Regions from separate parts of the Bacillus sp. DTU_2020_1000418_1_SI_GHA_SEK_038 genome, predicted to be linked through region 3. Evidence: a T-box and tRNA genes for the amino acid it is inferred to sense, from the RefSeq annotation. Region 3 holds a T-box; the other regions hold tRNA genes.
What was found. The T-box of region 3 lies ahead of thrS (threonine--tRNA ligase). A T-box ahead of a tRNA ligase gene usually reads a tRNA of that ligase, here a tRNA-Thr.
Positions count from the first base shown of each region.

Region 1 (6,859 bases), 710 kb from region 3:
ACTTCAATAAAAGACGTTACTTGTTCGTTCAGTTTTGAGAGAATTATCTCTCAAAACTTTGTTCTTTGAAAACTAGATAATAATTTGAAGAAGCAATAACCGAGTAATCGCCATTTTAGTTATTCTCTCTATTATATATAGAGTTTAAAACCAAATCACAATTCAGAAGAGTTGTGAGGGGGATGAGAAGCAAGCAGATCAAGGAAGCGACAGAACGAGCACCGGAGCGTACGTAGTTGGTACGCGAGGAGCACAGTGACGGAGCTGACGCAGAGATGCGCCGCTTATCATTCACCGAACAAGGTTAAGTTAATAAGGGCGCACGGTGAATGCCTTGGCACTAGGAGCCGATGAAGGACGGGACTAACACCGATATGCTTCGGGGAGCTGTAAGTAAGCTTTGATCCGGAGATTTCCGAATGGGGGAACCCACTGTTCGTAATGGAACAGTATCTTTACCTGAATACATAGGGTATTGAAGGCAGACCCGGGGAACTGAAACATCTAAGTACCCGGAGGAAGAGAAAGCAAACGCGATTCCCTGAGTAGCGGCGAGCGAAACGGGATTAGCCCAAACCAAGAGGCTTGCCTCTTGGGGTTGTAGGACACTCTATACGGAGTTACAAAGGAACGAGGTAAATGAACAGGTCTGGAAAGGCCGGCCAGAGAAGGTAAAAGCCCTGTAGTTGAAACTTCGTTCCCTCCAGAGTGGATCCTGAGTACGGCGGGACACGTGAAATCCCGTCGGAAGCAGGGAGGACCATCTCCCAAGGCTAAATACTCCCTAGTGACCGATAGTGAACCAGTACCGTGAGGGAAAGGTGAAAAGCACCCCGGAAGGGGAGTGAAATAGTTCCTGAAACCGTGTGCCTACAAGTAGTCAGAGCCCTTTAACGGGTGATGGCGTGCCTTTTGTAGAATGAACCGGCGAGTTACGATTACATGCAAGGTTAAGTTGAATAGACGGAGCCGCAGCGAAAGCGAGTCTGAATAGGGCGTATGAGTATGTGGTCGTAGACCCGAAACCAGGTGACCTACCCATGTCCAGGTTGAAGTCCAGGTAACACTGGATGGAGGACCGAACCCACGCACGTTGAAAAGTGCGGGGATGAGGTGTGGGTAGCGGAGAAATTCCAATCGAACTTGGAGATAGCTGGTTCTCTCCGAAATAGCTTTAGGGCTAGCCTCATGTTGTTAGAATCTTGGAGGTAGAGCACTGTTTGGACTAGGGGCCCTCATCGGGTTACCGAATTCAGACAAACTCCGAATGCCAAAGATTTATCCATGGGAGTCAGACTGCGAGTGATAAGATCCGTAGTCAAGAGGGAAACAGCCCAGACCACCAGTTAAGGTCCCAAAGTATACGTTAAGTGGAAAAGGATGTGGAGTTGCTTAGACAACCAGGATGTTGGCTTAGAAGCAGCCACCATTTAAAGAGTGCGTAATAGCTCACTGGTCGAGTGACTCTGCGCCGAAAATGTACCGGGGCTAAACGTATCACCGAAGCTGTGGATGGACATCTGCGATGTCCGTGGTAGGAGAGCGTTCTAAGGGCGTTGAAGCTAGACCGTAAGGACTGGTGGAGCGCTTAGAAGTGAGAATGCCGGTATGAGTAGCGAAAGATGGGTGAGAATCCCATCCACCGAATGCCTAAGGTTTCCTGAGGAAGGCTCGTCCGCTCAGGGTTAGTCGGGACCTAAGCCGAGGCTGAAAAGCGTAGGCGATGGACAACAGGTTGATATTCCTGTACCACCTCTTTACCGTTTGAGCAATGGGGGGACGCAGGAGGATAGGGTAAGCGCGCTGCTGGAATAGCGCGTCTAAGCAGTTAGAGTGCAAGCGAGGCAAATCCCGCTTGCGTTAAGCTTGAGCTGTGATAGCGAGGGAAATATAGTACCGAAGTTCCTGAATCCACACTGCCAAGAAAAGCCTCTAGCGAGGGAAAAGGTGCCCGTACCGCAAACCGACACAGGTAGGCGAGGAGAGAATCCTAAGGTGAGCGAGAGAACTCTCGTTAAGGAACTCGGCAAAATCACCCCGTAACTTAGGGAGAAGGGGTGCTCATTTGGGTGAATAGCCCGGATGAGCCGCAGTGAATAGGCCCAGGCGACTGTTTAGCAAAAACACAGGTCTCTGCGAAGCCGCAAGGCGAAGTATAGGGGCTGACGCCTGCCCGGTGCTGGAAGGTTAAGAGGAGGGGTTAGCGCAAGCGAAGCTCTGAATTGAAGCCCCAGTAAACGGCGGCCGTAACTATAACGGTCCTAAGGTAGCGAAATTCCTTGTCAGGTAAGTTCTGACCCGCACGAAAGGCGTAACGATCTGGGCACTGTCTCAACGAGAGACTCGGTGAAATTATAGTACCTGTGAAGATGCAGGTTACCCGCGACAGGACGGAAAGACCCCGTGGAGCTTTACTGTAGCCTGATATTGAATTTCGGTACAGCTTGTACAGGATAGGTAGGAGCCTTGGAAGCCGGAGCGCCAGCTTCGGTGGAGGCATTGGTGGGATACTACCCTGGCTGTATTGAAATTCTAACCCGCGCCCCTGATCGGGGCGGGAGACAGTGTCAGGTGGGCAGTTTGACTGGGGCGGTCGCCTCCTAAAGAGTAACGGAGGCGCCCAAAGGTTCCCTCAGAATGGTTGGAAATCATTCGAAGAGTGTAAAGGCATAAGGGAGCTTGACTGCGAGACCTACAAGTCGAGCAGGGACGAAAGTCGGGCTTAGTGATCCGGTGGTTCCGCATGGAAGGGCCATCGCTCAACGGATAAAAGCTACCCCGGGGATAACAGGCTTATCTCCCCCAAGAGTCCACATCGACGGGGAGGTTTGGCACCTCGATGTCGGCTCATCGCATCCTGGGGCTGTAGTCGGTCCCAAGGGTTGGGCTGTTCGCCCATTAAAGCGGTACGCGAGCTGGGTTCAGAACGTCGTGAGACAGTTCGGTCCCTATCCGTCGTGGGCGCAGGAAATTTGAGAGGAGCTGTCCTTAGTACGAGAGGACCGGGATGGACGCACCGCTGGTGTACCAGTTGTCTTGCCAAAGGCATAGCTGGGTAGCTATGTGCGGACGGGATAAGTGCTGAAAGCATCTAAGCATGAAGCCCCCCTCGAGATGAGATTTCCCATAGCGTCAAGCTAGTAAGACCCCTGAAAGATGATCAGGTTGATAGGTTTGAGGTGGAAGCGTGGCGACACGTGGAGCTGACAAATACTAATCGGTCGAGGACTTAACCACATTTAGTATGATTACTCGAATAACTTCTTCAGCATTATCTAGTTTTGAGGGAACAAACCTCAATAAAATAGGTCTAGTGGCGATAGCGAAAAGGTCACACCCGTTCCCATCCCGAACACGGAAGTTAAGCTTTTCAGCGCCGATGGTAGTTAGGGGCTGTCCCCTTGTGAGAGTAGGACGTCGCTAGGCCTTAATTTTTTACTATTCCGCAGTAGCTCAGTGGTAGAGCATTCGGCTGTTAACCGAACGGTCGTAGGTTCGAATCCTACCTGCGGAGCCATTTTTTTGATGATTTAAATGAGCAGGTAGTTGTGATGCTTCCATAGCTCAGCAGGTAGAGCACTTCCATGGTAAGGAAGAGGTCAGCGGTTCGAACCCGCTTGGAAGCTTACCTTAATAATATTATATGGCCCATTGGTCAAGCGGTTAAGACACCGCCCTTTCACGGCGGTAACACGGGTTCGAATCCCGTATGGGTCACCATTTCGGAGGATTAGCTCAGCTGGGAGAGCATCTGCCTTACAAGCAGAGGGTCGGCGGTTCGATCCCGTCATCCTCCACCATATATGCCGGCCTATCTCAATTGGTAGAGGATTATAAAAGCTTACAGCAACGAAGCTTTTTTACCTCGAATGGCAAACTTTTAAAATCTGCGACAAAGACCATAGGGCTTTGGATCACAGTTATCAGCAGCAACTAAATTAGAAATGATTATTTAATTATGCCGGCCTAGCTCAATTGGTAGAGCAACTGACTTGTAATCAGTAGGTTGGGGGTTCGAGTCCTCTGGCCGGCATCTTATAATTTGGTGGGGTAGCGAAGTGGCTAAACGCGGCGGACTGTAAATCCGCTCCCTTTGGGTTCGGCGGTTCGAATCCGTCCCCCACCACCATTTATTTTTAATAAAAATATTAAAAATGGACATGTTATAACTAGTCCTTTTTATTTTGTAAATTATGTAGTTTACAATGGGCTATAGCCAAGCGGTAAGGCATCGCACTTTGACTGCGACATGCGTTGGTTCGAATCCAGCTAGCCCAGCCAGTTTTTTTAAAAACAGCTATGAAGCTTTACATCGTTGAATAGTTTTTAAAAAAACTTGCGACAAAGACCGAAGGACTTTGAAGCAATTTCCGACTACAATCAAAATTCAAGAAACAACATTACATTACGAGCCATTAGCTCAGTCGGTAGAGCATCTGACTTTTAATCAGAGGGTCGAAGGTTCGAGTCCTTCATGGCTCACTTAAGTAAATGAAAGAAGACCTTTAGGAAGATAATTCCTAAAGGTCTTCTTTCATTTTTTTTGATGAACCCTTTTTATCCGAAATATTAAAGGTGCCGGGCAATCAAGAAAAGGTAATGATGCCTATCCAGCCTAAAAAGTAGGTGGACCGGTCACCAAAAAGAGGTTCTGATTCCCGTCCGACCAGAAAAACAGAGAGAAAGCCCCTCATAAAGTGTTTATGATGCCCCCCTTCCTCTAAAGAACCACTCCTAAAACCACAACAAAGCATGCTGCTGAATATAAACGGTCCAAAAAGTAAAAAAATTAGGTTAATTCCGCATATATATACAGACTTTTGTCGAGTTGAGTCATTTCCTTGAATGGGGTTAAAATAAAAGTAGAAAATGAATTATTGGCTTAAGGGGAGGGCTTTTTTATGAAAAAGTTGGCGATTATTGGGATGCCTATGGATTTGGGTCAAGCGAGACGTGGAGTAGATATGGGGCCAAGTGCCATTCGATATGCAGGTGTGAATGAACGATTAAAAGCATTGTTTGATGAAGTTCATGACAAGGGGGATATTGCCATAGGCAGACCAGAAGTAGAGGTGGATCCGGTCTCCAACCTGCGTAATTTAAATTTAATTGCGGAAAAAACGGAATTGCTCGCTAAAGAGGTGGATCAAGCCATTGAGGATCAAGCATTTCCACTTGTGCTTGGAGGAGATCATAGTATTGCGATTGGCACGTTGGCTGGGGTCGCAAAGCATTATAAAAATTTAGGCGTTATTTGGTATGATGCTCACGGGGATTTAAATACGGCCGAGACTTCCCCTTCAGGAAATATCCATGGGATGCCGCTTGCTGTTAGTTTAGGCATGGGTCATCCATTGCTTACCAATGTGGGTGGCTATGCTCCGAAAGTAAGGCCTGAGAATATTGTTATAATCGGAGCTCGTGCTTTAGATGAGGGCGAAAGGGAACTAATAAAAAAGCTGGGTATTAAAGTGTACACGATGCATGAAATCGACCGTTTGGGAATGACGAAGGTTATGGAAGAAACGATTAGCTATTTGAAGGGAAAAACGGATGGGGTCCATCTGTCTCTTGATTTGGATGGCTTAGATCCCCATGATGCACCAGGAGTAGGAACTCCGGTTATTGGCGGTATTAGCTATCGGGAAAGTCACTTAGCTATGGAGATGCTAGCCGAAGCCCGATTAATAACCTCAGCTGAATTTGTGGAAGTAAATCCTATCTTAGATGAAAAAAATAAAACAGCATCAGTTGCTGTTGCATTAATGGGTTCATTATTTGGCGAAAAGCTTCTATAATAGAGAAACAGGCAGTGGCTCAAAATAGCCCTGCCTAATTATTTTTAATCTGGGTGTAGTATAAATTGAGCAGCCTATCTAATTCTGTGCTCATGTCTACTACTCGTTGGCTAGACAGAGGTGAGGAGGATGCTAAATTAATCATTTCTCTCCTGCAATCTTCTATATCCTTTAATAGTTTACATTCACACACATGAGACCACCCCTTTTTTGCTTATTGGGAGCTTAGGATTATCTGTTAAATAATAGAAATGCCTAAGCATGTACACCTTTTGGCAACTTTTCTTACTATAATCCCCGTAAAATAAAATTATTAAACCACAGCAGTAAAAATTTGTTAATATAGATATGGTTAGTATTTTTTAAAAAAAATGAAACCTTTTCCGCTATCGATCGTAATATCGATTAGCCGCACTAGAGCGGAGGTAAAAGAAAAATGGAGACAATCGTAAAGAAAAGGATTAAGCAGGTATTAAAAGGGGATCAGGATGCCTACGCAGAAATAGTAGAAATCTATAAAGAAAAGGTTTATATGATTTGCTACAGAATGCTGGGAAATAGACATGAAGCAGAGGACATCGCACAGGAGGCTTTTTTAAGAGCTTACGTGAACATTCATAGTTTTAATATAAATTTGAAATTCTCTTCATGGCTTTATCGAATTGCCACGAACCTATGCATTGATCGGATTCGAAAGAAGAAACCCGATTATTATTTAGATGCAGAGGTTGCAGGGACTGACGGGTTAACGATGTATTCACAAATCGCCTCTGATACGAGTCTTCCTGAGGAGGACCTCGAAAGTCTAGAGCTGCAAGAGACGATTCAAAGGGAAATATCCAAGCTCCCAGAAAAATACCGTACAGTGATTGTTCTTAAATATATTGAAGAGCTTTCCTTAAATGAAATAAGCAAGATATTGGATTTGCCATTAGGTACGGTTAAAACACGAATTCATCGGGGAAGAGAAGCATTAAGAACCCAATTACGATACGTATAACTTTATTCAGTAATCTTCCACCTCTTTAGGTGGTGAATTTGATGCAAATGAGTATCCAATT
Region 1 covers NZ_CP135435.1:166,531-173,389, forward strand. Annotated here, with positions in the region: rRNA gene RRV45_RS00910 (23S ribosomal RNA) at 303-3,237, shown strand; rRNA gene rrf (5S ribosomal RNA) at 3,310-3,426, shown strand; tRNA gene RRV45_RS00920 (tRNA-Asn) at 3,443-3,517, shown strand; tRNA gene RRV45_RS00925 (tRNA-Thr) at 3,554-3,626, shown strand; tRNA gene RRV45_RS00930 (tRNA-Glu) at 3,646-3,720, shown strand; tRNA gene RRV45_RS00935 (tRNA-Val) at 3,725-3,800, shown strand; tRNA gene RRV45_RS00940 (tRNA-Thr) at 3,961-4,033, shown strand; tRNA gene RRV45_RS00945 (tRNA-Tyr) at 4,045-4,129, shown strand; tRNA gene RRV45_RS00950 (tRNA-Gln) at 4,207-4,281, shown strand; tRNA gene RRV45_RS00955 (tRNA-Lys) at 4,410-4,482, shown strand; gene rocF (arginase) at 4,902-5,798, shown strand; gene RRV45_RS00965 (aspartyl-phosphate phosphatase Spo0E family protein) at 5,833-5,991, opposite strand; gene sigW (RNA polymerase sigma factor SigW) at 6,235-6,798, shown strand.
Region 1: it has a tRNA-Thr gene. The T-box ahead of thrS (threonine--tRNA ligase) is inferred to sense a tRNA for this amino acid. The anticodon was not compared.

Region 2 (6,859 bases), 780 kb from region 3:
GGTACGGGCACCTTTTCCCTCGCTAGAGGCTTTTCTTGGCAGTGTGGATTCAGGAACTTCGGTACTATATTTCCCTCGCTATCACAGCTCAAGCTTAACGCAAGCGGGATTTGCCTCGCTTGCACTCTAACTGCTTAGACGCGCTATTCCAGCAGCGCGCTTACCCTATCCTCCTGCGTCCCCCCATTGCTCAAACGGTAAAGAGGTGGTACAGGAATATCAACCTGTTGTCCATCGCCTACGCTTTTCAGCCTCGGCTTAGGTCCCGACTAACCCTGAGCGGACGAGCCTTCCTCAGGAAACCTTAGGCATTCGGTGGATGGGATTCTCACCCATCTTTCGCTACTCATACCGGCATTCTCACTTCTAAGCGCTCCACCAGTCCTTACGGTCTAGCTTCAACGCCCTTAGAACGCTCTCCTACCACGGACATCGCAGATGTCCATCCACAGCTTCGGTGATACGTTTAGCCCCGGTACATTTTCGGCGCAGAGTCACTCGACCAGTGAGCTATTACGCACTCTTTAAATGGTGGCTGCTTCTAAGCCAACATCCTGGTTGTCTAAGCAACTCCACATCCTTTTCCACTTAACGTATACTTTGGGACCTTAACTGGTGGTCTGGGCTGTTTCCCTCTTGACTACGGATCTTATCACTCGCAGTCTGACTCCCATGGATAAATCTTTGGCATTCGGAGTTTGTCTGAATTCGGTAACCCGATGAGGGCCCCTAGTCCAAACAGTGCTCTACCTCCAAGATTCTAACAACATGAGGCTAGCCCTAAAGCTATTTCGGAGAGAACCAGCTATCTCCAAGTTCGATTGGAATTTCTCCGCTACCCACACCTCATCCCCGCACTTTTCAACGTGCGTGGGTTCGGTCCTCCATCCAGTGTTACCTGGACTTCAACCTGGACATGGGTAGGTCACCTGGTTTCGGGTCTACGACCACATACTCATACGCCCTATTCAGACTCGCTTTCGCTGCGGCTCCGTCTATTCAACTTAACCTTGCATGTAATCGTAACTCGCCGGTTCATTCTACAAAAGGCACGCCATCACCCGTTAAAGGGCTCTGACTACTTGTAGGCACACGGTTTCAGGAACTATTTCACTCCCCTTCCGGGGTGCTTTTCACCTTTCCCTCACGGTACTGGTTCACTATCGGTCACTAGGGAGTATTTAGCCTTGGGAGATGGTCCTCCCTGCTTCCGACGGGATTTCACGTGTCCCGCCGTACTCAGGATCCACTCTGGAGGGAACGAAGTTTCAACTACAGGGCTTTTACCTTCTCTGGCCGGCCTTTCCAGACCTGTTCATTTACCTCGTTCCTTTGTAACTCCGTATAGAGTGTCCTACAACCCCAAGAGGCAAGCCTCTTGGTTTGGGCTAATCCCGTTTCGCTCGCCGCTACTCAGGGAATCGCGTTTGCTTTCTCTTCCTCCGGGTACTTAGATGTTTCAGTTCCCCGGGTCTGCCTTCAATACCCTATGTATTCAGGTAAAGATACTGTTCCATTACGAACAGTGGGTTCCCCCATTCGGAAATCTCCGGATCAAAGCTTACTTACAGCTCCCCGAAGCATATCGGTGTTAGTCCCGTCCTTCATCGGCTCCTAGTGCCAAGGCATTCACCGTGCGCCCTTATTAACTTAACCTGTTCGGCAAATGATAAGCGGCGCATCTCTGCGTCAGCTCTCTCGCTGTGCTCCTCACGTATCAACTGCGTACGTTCCGGTGCTCGCTCGGTCGCTTCCTTGATCTGCTTGCTTCTCATTTCCCTCACGATTTGTGAATAGATTAATTTCTATTCTCGTGATTGGTTGTTTTTAACTCTATATTAAATAGAGAGAATAACTAAAATGGCGATTACTCGGTTATTGCTTCTTCATAATCATTATCTAGTTTTCAAGGAACAAAAAACACTAATTTACATAGTGTTTTGAGAGATAATTCCCTCAAAACTGAACGAACAAGTAACGTCTTTTATTGAAGTATCAAGTACTTCAAATCTTCCTTAGAAAGGAGGTGATCCAGCCGCACCTTCCGATACGGCTACCTTGTTACGACTTCACCCCAATCATCTGTCCCACCTTAGGCGGCTGGCTCCAAAAGGTTACCCCACCGACTTCGGGTGTTACAAACTCTCGTGGTGTGACGGGCGGTGTGTACAAGGCCCGGGAACGTATTCACCGCGGCATGCTGATCCGCGATTACTAGCGATTCCGGCTTCATGCAGGCGAGTTGCAGCCTGCAATCCGAACTGAGAATGGTTTTATGGGATTGGCTAAACCTCGCGGTCTTGCAGCCCTTTGTACCATCCATTGTAGCACGTGTGTAGCCCAGGTCATAAGGGGCATGATGATTTGACGTCATCCCCACCTTCCTCCGGTTTGTCACCGGCAGTCACCTTAGAGTGCCCAACTGAATGCTGGCAACTAAGATCAAGGGTTGCGCTCGTTGCGGGACTTAACCCAACATCTCACGACACGAGCTGACGACAACCATGCACCACCTGTCACTCTGTCCCCCGAAGGGGAAAGTCCTATCTCTAGGATTGTCAGAGGATGTCAAGACCTGGTAAGGTTCTTCGCGTTGCTTCGAATTAAACCACATGCTCCACCGCTTGTGCGGGCCCCCGTCAATTCCTTTGAGTTTCAGCCTTGCGGCCGTACTCCCCAGGCGGAGTGCTTAATGCGTTTGCTGCAGCACTAAAGGGCGGAAACCCTCTAACACTTAGCACTCATCGTTTACGGCGTGGACTACCAGGGTATCTAATCCTGTTCGCTCCCCACGCTTTCGCGCCTCAGCGTCAGTTACAGACCAGAGAGTCGCCTTCGCCACTGGTGTTCCTCCACATCTCTACGCATTTCACCGCTACACGTGGAATTCCACTCTCCTCTTCTGCACTCAAGTCCCCCAGTTTCCAATGACCCTCCACGGTTGAGCCGTGGGCTTTCACATCAGACTTAAAGGACCGCCTGCGCGCGCTTTACGCCCAATAATTCCGGACAACGCTTGCCACCTACGTATTACCGCGGCTGCTGGCACGTAGTTAGCCGTGGCTTTCTGGTTAGGTACCGTCAAGGTACCGGCAGTTACTCCGGTACTTGTTCTTCCCTAACAACAGAGTTTTACGATCCGAAAACCTTCATCACTCACGCGGCGTTGCTCCGTCAGACTTTCGTCCATTGCGGAAGATTCCCTACTGCTGCCTCCCGTAGGAGTCTGGGCCGTGTCTCAGTCCCAGTGTGGCCGATCACCCTCTCAGGTCGGCTACGCATCGTTGCCTTGGTGAGCCATTACCTCACCAACTAGCTAATGCGCCGCGGGCCCATCTGTAAGTGATAGCCGAAGCCATCTTTCAGCTTTCCTACATGAGTAGAAAAGAATTATCCGGTATTAGCTCCGGTTTCCCGAAGTTATCCCAGTCTTACAGGCAGGTTGCCCACGTGTTACTCACCCGTCCGCCGCTAACTTTTGGGAGCAAGCTCCCGCAAGTTCGCTCGACTTGCATGTATTAGGCACGCCGCCAGCGTTCGTCCTGAGCCAGGATCAAACTCTCCAATAAATTGTGAGTTGATTAGCTCATAAATGTCTTTTTAAAAAAAGACTAAAAGTTAAACGTTGACGTTTTTGTTCGTTCAGTTTTCAAAGAACTATCTTGTCGCTTAAGGCGACTTTTCAATAATACTACGTTTTTTAAACGGTGTCAATAACTTTTTTGAATCTTTTTGGTGGAGCCTAGCGGGATCGAACCGCTGACCTCCTGCGTGCAAGGCAGGCGCTCTCCCAGCTGAGCTAAGGCCCCAAAAATAATGGTCGGGAAGACAGGATTCGAACCTGCGACCCCTTGGTCCCAAACCAAGTGCTCTACCAAGCTGAGCTACTTCCCGAAAATGGCGCGCCCGAAAGGAGTCGAACCCATAACCTTCTGATCCGTAGTCAGACGCTCTATCCAATTGAGCTACGGGCGCATTCTTTAATTTAAATGGTGCCGAGGACCGGAATCGAACCGGTACGGTAGTCACCTACCGCAGGATTTTAAGTCCTGTGCGTCTGCCAGTTCCGCCACCCCGGCATTTTTTTGGAGCGGAAGACGGGATTCGAACCCGCGACCCCCACCTTGGCAAGGTGGTGTTCTACCACTGAACTACTTCCGCTTATCTTTATGAATGCGGGTGAAGGGAGTCGAACCCCCACGCCTCGCGGCGCCAGATCCTAAGTCTGGTGCGTCTGCCAATTCCGCCACACCCGCATATATAAATGGTGAGCCATGAAGGACTCGAACCTTCGACCCTCTGATTAAAAGTCAGATGCTCTACCGACTGAGCTAATGGCTCGTATAAGTTTCAAAAACAGTGCCGGCCAGAGGACTCGAACCCCCAACCTACTGATTACAAGTCAGTTGCTCTACCAATTGAGCTAGGCCGGCATATATAATATTTAGCTCTAATTTAGTTACTGCTAATAAATGTGCTCCAAAGCCCTGCGGTCTTTGCCGCAGATTTTAAAAGTTTGCCATTCGAGGGGTAAAGCTTCGTTGTTGCAAGCTTTTAAAATCCTCTACCAATTGAGCTAGGCCGGCATAATCATGGTGGAGGATGACGGGATCGAACCGCCGACCCTCTGCTTGTAAGGCAGATGCTCTCCCAGCTGAGCTAATCCTCCATTTATTAAAGCCTAGCGGCGTCCTACTCTCACAAGGGGACAGCCCCTAACTACCATCGGCGCTGAAAAGCTTAACTTCCGTGTTCGGGATGGGAACGGGTGTGACCTTTTCGCTATCGCCACTAGACCTATTTTATTGAGGTTTGTTCCCTCAAAACTAGATAATGCTGAAGAAGTTATTCGAGTAATCATACTAAATGTGGTTAAGTCCTCGACCGATTAGTATTTGTCAGCTCCACGTGTCGCCACGCTTCCACCTCAAACCTATCAACCTGATCATCTTTCAGGGGTCTTACTAGCTTGACGCTATGGGAAATCTCATCTCGAGGGGGGCTTCATGCTTAGATGCTTTCAGCACTTATCCCGTCCGCACATAGCTACCCAGCTATGCCTTTGGCAAGACAACTGGTACACCAGCGGTGCGTCCATCCCGGTCCTCTCGTACTAAGGACAGCTCCTCTCAAATTTCCTGCGCCCACGACGGATAGGGACCGAACTGTCTCACGACGTTCTGAACCCAGCTCGCGTACCGCTTTAATGGGCGAACAGCCCAACCCTTGGGACCGACTACAGCCCCAGGATGCGATGAGCCGACATCGAGGTGCCAAACCTCCCCGTCGATGTGGACTCTTGGGGGAGATAAGCCTGTTATCCCCGGGGTAGCTTTTATCCGTTGAGCGATGGCCCTTCCATGCGGAACCACCGGATCACTAAGCCCGACTTTCGTCCCTGCTCGACTTGTAGGTCTCGCAGTCAAGCTCCCTTATGCCTTTACACTCTTCGAATGATTTCCAACCATTCTGAGGGAACCTTTGGGCGCCTCCGTTACTCTTTAGGAGGCGACCGCCCCAGTCAAACTGCCCACCTGACACTGTCTCCCGCCCCGATCAGGGGCGCGGGTTAGAATTTCAATACAGCCAGGGTAGTATCCCACCAATGCCTCCACCGAAGCTGGCGCTCCGGCTTCCAAGGCTCCTACCTATCCTGTACAAGCTGTACCGAAATTCAATATCAGGCTACAGTAAAGCTCCACGGGGTCTTTCCGTCCTGTCGCGGGTAACCTGCATCTTCACAGGTACTATAATTTCACCGAGTCTCTCGTTGAGACAGTGCCCAGATCGTTACGCCTTTCGTGCGGGTCAGAACTTACCTGACAAGGAATTTCGCTACCTTAGGACCGTTATAGTTACGGCCGCCGTTTACTGGGGCTTCAATTCAGAGCTTCGCTTGCGCTAACCCCTCCTCTTAACCTTCCAGCACCGGGCAGGCGTCAGCCCCTATACTTCGCCTTGCGGCTTCGCAGAGACCTGTGTTTTTGCTAAACAGTCGCCTGGGCCTATTCACTGCGGCTCATCCGGGCTATTCACCCAAATGAGCACCCCTTCTCCCTAAGTTACGGGGTGATTTTGCCGAGTTCCTTAACGAGAGTTCTCTCGCTCACCTTAGGATTCTCTCCTCGCCTACCTGTGTCGGTTTGCGGTACGGGCACCTTTTCCCTCGCTAGAGGCTTTTCTTGGCAGTGTGGATTCAGGAACTTCGGTACTATATTTCCCTCGCTATCACAGCTCAAGCTTAACGCAAGCGGGATTTGCCTCGCTTGCACTCTAACTGCTTAGACGCGCTATTCCAGCAGCGCGCTTACCCTATCCTCCTGCGTCCCCCCATTGCTCAAACGGTAAAGAGGTGGTACAGGAATATCAACCTGTTGTCCATCGCCTACGCTTTTCAGCCTCGGCTTAGGTCCCGACTAACCCTGAGCGGACGAGCCTTCCTCAGGAAACCTTAGGCATTCGGTGGATGGGATTCTCACCCATCTTTCGCTACTCATACCGGCATTCTCACTTCTAAGCGCTCCACCAGTCCTTACGGTCTAGCTTCAACGCCCTTAGAACGCTCTCCTACCACGGACATCGCAGATGTCCATCCACAGCTTCGGTGATACGTTTAGCCCCGGTACATTTTCGGCGCAGAGTCACTCGACCAGTGAGCTATTACGCACTCTTTAAATGGTGGCTGCTTCTAAGCCAACATCCTGGTTGTCTAAGCAACTCCACATCCTTTTCCACTTAACGTATACTTTGGGACCTTAACTGGTGGTCTGGGCTGTTTCCCTCTTGACTACGGATCTTATCACTCGCAGTCTGACTCCCATGGATAAATCTTTGGCATTCGGAGTTTGTCTGAATTCGG
Region 2 covers NZ_CP135435.1:94,447-101,305, reverse strand. Annotated here, with positions in the region: rRNA gene RRV45_RS00515 (23S ribosomal RNA) at 1-1,656, opposite strand, end outside; rRNA gene RRV45_RS00510 (16S ribosomal RNA) at 2,020-3,569, opposite strand; tRNA gene RRV45_RS00505 (tRNA-Ala) at 3,734-3,809, opposite strand; tRNA gene RRV45_RS00500 (tRNA-Pro) at 3,818-3,894, opposite strand; tRNA gene RRV45_RS00495 (tRNA-Arg) at 3,899-3,975, opposite strand; tRNA gene RRV45_RS00490 (tRNA-Leu) at 3,991-4,079, opposite strand; tRNA gene RRV45_RS00485 (tRNA-Gly) at 4,087-4,161, opposite strand; tRNA gene RRV45_RS00480 (tRNA-Leu) at 4,175-4,256, opposite strand; tRNA gene RRV45_RS00475 (tRNA-Lys) at 4,266-4,341, opposite strand; tRNA gene RRV45_RS00470 (tRNA-Thr) at 4,361-4,433, opposite strand; tRNA gene RRV45_RS00465 (tRNA-Val) at 4,594-4,669, opposite strand; rRNA gene rrf (5S ribosomal RNA) at 4,680-4,796, opposite strand; rRNA gene RRV45_RS00455 (23S ribosomal RNA) at 4,869-6,859, opposite strand, start outside.
Region 2: it has a tRNA-Thr gene. The T-box ahead of thrS (threonine--tRNA ligase) is inferred to sense a tRNA for this amino acid. The anticodon was not compared.

Region 3 (6,859 bases):
GAAGTTGACCGAGTGGCTATTAGAGCAAATTGATGAAACAGAAAAGCGCGAAATAACTAAGCAGTGGGTTCATGAAGAAATCGAAATGCTAAGCAATGAGGAATATCAAAAGGTATATGCCCATTTACAAAAAAAGCGCGGTTTTAACGAAGACTCCTTTGATGATTATGATAGAGAGAGTAAAGTACTTCGGCACATGATCGTTCGCAAGAAGTTAAATCCAATTCGTAAATGGATTCGCTCGCTTCGATTCATTGACATAACAGGAATATACAAGCAGCTTTTCACCGACCCAACGCGGATCGATTTGTGGATTGAAGGTAAAACACCTGAAGAATGGAAGGAAATTTGCCTGCTAACCGTGAAAATGTTAGATGAAGGCAAACTGTTTTACGAAGAAGCTACTCCGTTTTTACTTTTGAAGGAGCTGATTCAAGGCTTTCAGACGAATACCTCTATTAAACACGTACTTGTAGACGAAGCGCAAGATTATTCTCCGTTTCAATTCGAGTTTTTGAAACGTTTATTTCCTTCGGCAAGGATGACTGTGCTCGGCGACTTTAATCAGGCAATATTCGCCCATGCCAGCGAAATGGTTGATTTCCATACACTTACTGGATTATACGGACCAGAGGAAACGGAAGCAATTAACTTGACCCTAAGCTACAGATCCACAAGACCAATCGTTGAATTTACTCGCGGACTAGTGCCTGGCGGCGATCGAATTACTGCTTTTGAACGCGATGGCGAAAGGCCAGTTTTGACGCAAATAACAGATCATACCGACCTGCACCGCTGTATCGCTTCCAAAGTCGCTGAGTTACGGGAGCAACGGTATAATACGATTGCAATTATTTGCAAATCTGCTGCTGAAAGCACCGTTGCCTACGAAGGTTTGAGCAGCATCGAAGAAATCAAGCTCGTGAAAAGCGGCGCGATTGAATATGAACAAGGCGTTGTTATCATACCGGCTTATTTGGCCAAAGGCATCGAATTTGATGCCGTTATCATTTATGATGCATCTGCAGAAGTATACGGTGATGAAAGCTTGCGTAGATTGTTCTATACCGCCTGCACAAGAGCTATGCATTATTTGCAGTTATACAGTGTAGGTAACCCGAGCCCCTTTTTGCAAAATGCTGAGCTGGAGAGTTTGAGCTAAGCAAAAATATAGGATGAGAAGTTTTAAGGAGGATTTCTATGGGGTTATTATTTTGGCCATTTATGATTGCTTCAATCGTATTTTCATTTATTGGTTTACGTTTAAAGAAGCCACTATTTCTTGTAAATTCCTGCCTGCTGATAACGCCCTTATCGCTCTACTTAGCGGCAACACCACGTTTTGAATGGTGGGGTTTGATATTTCCATTCTTTTACCTTGGGGCTGCCTTTTCCCTAAAAAGAAACTTCAGGTGGCTATCGGCATTATTGATTTCTCCAAACATTCTACTTATTGGATGGATTGGATACGCTCTAGTAAATTAATAGGAAATTAATTTTTGTGAAAAAAGTAATAACTTATCAAAATAAAAGGAGAATCCGTTTTGAAAATAATAAAATCAAATCCTAATAATGTTGCTCCCCCCATCGCTCAATATCATCATGTAACCATAGTACCGAGAGATGCTGAACTAATAGTGTTATCAGGCCAAGTCGGAAATGATAAGGATGGGATCCTTCCAGCTGATATAGAAACGCAGTTTGCCAATGCACTTGAAAATATTAAATCCATTTTAAAAAGTGAAGGTATAGACGTAAGCAATGTTTTCAAAGTGAATTTTTGGTTCACTGAAAGTATTAATAGAGAATTCTTTTTGGGAAAATGGAGCGGATTTCATAACCAATCCCCTCCTGCTACAACATTAGCGTATGTTACAGCTCTGGCACGGCCAGAAATCAAGGTGGAGGTTGAGGCTTGGGCTGCAAGATAATAAATATGGTTAAATAAGGGGGCATTTTTTTTGCTCCCTTATCTAACTAATATATTTTTTTATTTCTTGGCTAAGAGAATGAACACGATTAAGGTAATGTTCTCTTTTTCTAGAGTCTTGAATAAATGAGATAAACAATATCGAAAGCATTAGAGCTGTTTCTAATTGATAGATGGATTGAATGATTTCCTCTGGTTTCAATAATGCCTGATCCAGTTTGTTACTTAACACATGATCAATGCTTGCGCATAGCTCTTCTATCTTAATGTTTGTTAAGGTCATAGTTTATTTCCATATGGTTTTTTGTTTGCTCCTTTAACATAGTTGTCGTTTAGGATCTTCTCTAGCCAAAATACGCACTATGACATATTCATAGTTAGCGTTTTTGGGATTCCACTGCTAGAACACGCACCATGACACGTTCATAGTTAGTGTTTTTGCGATTCCATTGCTAAAACACGCACCATGACACGTTCATAGTTAGTGTTTTCCGGATTCCACTGCCAATACACTCACCATGACACCTTCATAGTAAGTGTTTTCCGGATCCCATTGCTAAAACACGCACCATGACACGTTCATAGTTAGTGTTTTTGCGACTCCCCTGCCAATACACGCATCATGACACGTTCATAGTTAGTGTTTTCCGAATTCCACTGCTAAAACACGCACCATGACACGTTCATAGTCAGTGTTTTCCGGATTCCACTGCTAAAACACGCGCCATCAAAACTTTCAATATTCCCAATTAATTTTACCATATGCTTATTCAAAAACTGATAGCGAAATAAGGCTAAAGGAACGGCCTTATTTCGCCAAACTAACAATATGTTCCACTATTATAAACTGCGCTCCTTTATTTGCTTTACAATACTCTCTTTAAAATCCGCAAAAGAAACACTTTCGGATTGCTGATCCCCATACCTCCTGACATTTACGTCAGCATCGTTTGCTTCCTTATCCCCCAGCACCAGCATATACGGGATTTTCTGCATCTGTGCCTCTCTGATTTTGTATCCTAGCTTTTCTTCACGATTATCAATTCCCACTCTGACTCCAGATTTCCGCAGCTGTTCCTGAATTTCTAAACAATAGTCTAGGTGAACATGTGAAACAGGGATAATTTGAACTTGTGTCGGCGCTAGCCAAACTGGGAAAGCCCCCGCAAAATGTTCGATTAAAATCCCAAAGAAACGGTCGATGGATCCATAAATAGCACGATGAATTACGACTGGGCGAACCTTTTCATTTTGTTCATTGATATAGCTCAAGTCAAATTTCTCCGGCATTTGAAAATCAAGCTGAATTGTTGCACATTGATGGCTTCGTTTTAAGGCATCTTTTATGTGAAAATCAATTTTTGGCCCATAAAAGGCACCATCGCCTTCGTTTAAGTGATAGTGGATCCCTAAATCCACAAGTACATTTATTAATGCTCGTTCAGAAATTTCCCAAAGACTGTCATCACCCATTGAATTTTCAGGGCGAGTCGAAAGCTCTACTGAATACTCAAAGCCAAATGTGCGATAGACTTGGTCAACTAATTCAAATACCTCCTTAATCTCACTTTCAATCTGATCCTCACGAACAAAAATATGAGCATCATCCTGACAAAAAGTGCGCACCCGAAGCATTCCATTTAAAGCACCACTGAACTCATGACGGTGAACTTGCCCAAACTCTGCCAACCGAATTGGCAAATCACGATAAGAGTAAAGACTGTTTTTAAATATGAGCATATGCCCCGGACAGTTCATTGGCTTCATCGCAAACTTAGTTTGATCGACTTCGGAAAAATACATATTCTCATGGTAATGATCCCAGTGTCCCGATTTCTCCCAAAGCTGTTGATTCATCATAAGAGGAGTACGAACCTCATCATAGTAAGCCTTGCTTTGAAGCTCACGTGAAAAATTTTCTAATTCATTTCTAATAATCTGCCCTTTTGGCAAATAAAATGGCATTCCCGGTGCTTCCTCTGAAAACATGAATAGCTCCAATTGTTTTCCTAGCTTACGATGATCTCGTTTGCCCGCTTCTTCTAAGAAATGTAAATACTTATCTAAATCCTTCTTCTTTTTAAAGGCAACACCATAAACTCTTTGGAGAACCTCGTTTTGACTGTTGCCTCGCCAATACGCACCCGATACACGAGTTAATTTAAATGCCTTTATCAAGCCAGTAGACGGAAGATGTGGGCCTCGGCACAGATCAATAAACTCTCCTTGCTGATATAAAGTGATCTTTTCCCCTTTCGGAATGCCCTTTAATATTTCTAGCTTGAATGGCTCTCCTTTATCCTTAAAAAGCTTTTCAGCCTCTTCATAGAAAACCTCCATTCTTTTAATTTCTAGATCCTCGTTTATGATTTTTTCCATCTCTTTTTCGATTTCAAGTAAATCATCTGAAGTCAAACTGTGTTCCAATTTCAAGTCATAGTAAAATCCATCTTCAATTACAGGCCCTATCCCTAATTTCACTTTTCCATATATTCTTTGAACGGCTTGAGCCAGCACATGTGCCGAGGAATGTCTTAAAATTTGAAGTCCTTCTTCCGAATCAAGAGTTAAAACAGAGAGTTCAGCATCCTGTTCTAACTTGTGGCATAAATCTACCAGCTGTCCGTCTACCCTCCCAGCAACCGCATTTTTTCTCAAACTTGTACTAATGGACTCCGCAATTTCTCCCACAGTGATGCCATTTGAAAATTCCTTCATTTGTCCATCCTGGAACTGAACTTTAATACTCATATTGATTCGCTCCTTTTTTAAAATAAAAAAACGCACTCATCCCTATCGCAAGGGACGAGTGCGTTAAATACCCGTGGTTCCACCCAAATTCCCATAAGAAAAAAACACTTATGGCTCTGGTGCTGTAACGCAGCATAGACGATATCAGCTACTAAAGTTCACCGATATAGCTTCAAGGCGGTAAATTATTTTCCTAAGCTAGGAAGTTCGCATCTATCCTTCCCTCTCTGAAAGCCGTAAAAATAATTCATGTCCTCTTCATCGCAAAAATGATTAATTTGTAAAAATAAAAAACGCACCCATCCCTATTGCAAGGGACGAGTGCGTTATTCCCGTGATTCCACCCAATTTCCCATAAGAAAAAAAGATTCTTATGGCTCTGGTGCAGTAACGTTGCATAGACGGCATTGGATACTTAGTTTCCCCAATACTGCTCAAAGGCGGTAAGATACTTTTCTGCGTTAGGAAGATTTCAGCAAGCCTTCCCTCTCTGGAAACCGTAAAAGTAGCTCATGTCCTTATCAGTGCTTATTATCAATTTCACCTCGGGGAAATTGTCCCCAGATTTTTATCGAGCTGGCTCGATAATTTCCTCTAATAAATCAGAGGCATCCGCCGAAGGCTTGGCTTCATTCAGCTGGAGTTGAACGCCGACTGTATTAGATACCTTTTTGCATTCATCCCCCATAAATTAATGTGGAAGACTTCTGCTGAATGTAGTCAAATGGATTTTTTATACATATTATTATAGATTACAAAAAATAGCAACGGATTTTTTAAATTAATTTTTGAAAGGCTATTTTCCTGTTAGTGTGTCTATCATTTTTAAATAATTTAACCAAGTTTTATTGAACAACTTCCAAGAACTTGTTCCCCCCATAACAGTGCAAGTTGGTCCCCGTCCGATATGGGTCCAACCCCTTCAGGAGTGCCGGTAAAAAGAATATCGCCTTCATCAAGACCAAAATGTAAGGCTGTGTAGTCTATTAATGTCTGCATATCAAAAATCATGTCCTTTATATTACCGATCTGAACCTTTTCTCCATTCTTTAATAGAGAAAACTCTTTGCTTTTACATTCGTTCACACCAGGAAACTTGATGAATTCGCTTAATATAGCGGAGTTAGGGAAGCTCTTTGCTAATAGCCATGGATGTCCTTTTTTCTTTAATTCGCTTTGGACATCGCGTAAAGTAAAGTCAATCCCAACAGCCATGCTGTCTACAAGGTCGTCAACGGAAGCACCTTTTTCGTAAGGTTTACCGATTCGAATGACTAATTCCACTTCAAAATGAATGGAGCCACGGTTTGCTGGTAACACGATTTCCTGACCATTGGCATAAGCCACAGCATGTGTAGTCTTTCCGAATAGAAAAGGAAATGCAGGAATTTCATTATTTAATTCTTTCGCATGCAGCTCATAGTTTCTTCCCACACAATATACATTTTTGATTGTTTGCATTGGAGATTCTCCATTCATTAATATTTCAAAATAACATTTTAAAAAAGGGACTTCTACAACCTAGTTGTTCCATTGTTATTCATTAACATATTTAATAACGGCCATTTCTTTTCCGAACCGATCACCATGATCCACAAATCCCAAACTTGCATATAATCTATGTGCTCCAATATTATCTGGGTGATATCCTACAACTATTTTTTTCGCACTTGGCAATTTTGCCATTTCTGAAATCATTAATTCAGTTGCAATTTTCGCAATACCCATGCCCTGGTACTCTTTATCTACCATAATTCTATATATCCAATAACCATCTAGTTCTTCTTGAACAGAATTATACATTAAAAACCCTACTACTTTTTCTTCAAAATAAATGGCATATGGTATTAAAGTAGGTTCAAACTTCGACTGGGCTATCGAAATTGCATTTGGCTCAATATATTCGATTTGTTCTTTAAATACCTCTAACTTACAGCATTCATACCAATTCTCCGCGTTTAATTCCACAATTCCCACTTTGTCTGTATTCACCATTTTTCCCCTTTCGGAACTTGAGGAAACCCTAACACAACCTGTTAATTAGGCGTTATCCCCGTATTGTTGTTTGTGCTAAATAATTTAATAATAGCCATAATGACCGCCTCCTTAACAAAAATGAATCTTTAGACTTTTTAATTATACTATATTATTATTTGAATTTTTGCCATTTAGTTGGAA
Region 3 covers NZ_CP135435.1:875,818-882,676, reverse strand. Annotated here, with positions in the region: gene helD (RNA polymerase recycling motor HelD) at 1-1,162, shown strand, start outside; gene RRV45_RS04450 (hypothetical protein) at 1,201-1,485, shown strand; gene RRV45_RS04445 (RidA family protein) at 1,545-1,931, shown strand; gene RRV45_RS04440 (hypothetical protein) at 1,974-2,213, opposite strand; gene thrS (threonine--tRNA ligase) at 2,771-4,681, opposite strand; T-box leader at 4,729-4,952, opposite strand; partial or broken gene RRV45_RS22075 (hypothetical protein) at 5,103-5,185, opposite strand; gene RRV45_RS04430 (fumarylacetoacetate hydrolase family protein) at 5,516-6,142, opposite strand; gene RRV45_RS04425 (GNAT family N-acetyltransferase) at 6,218-6,676, opposite strand.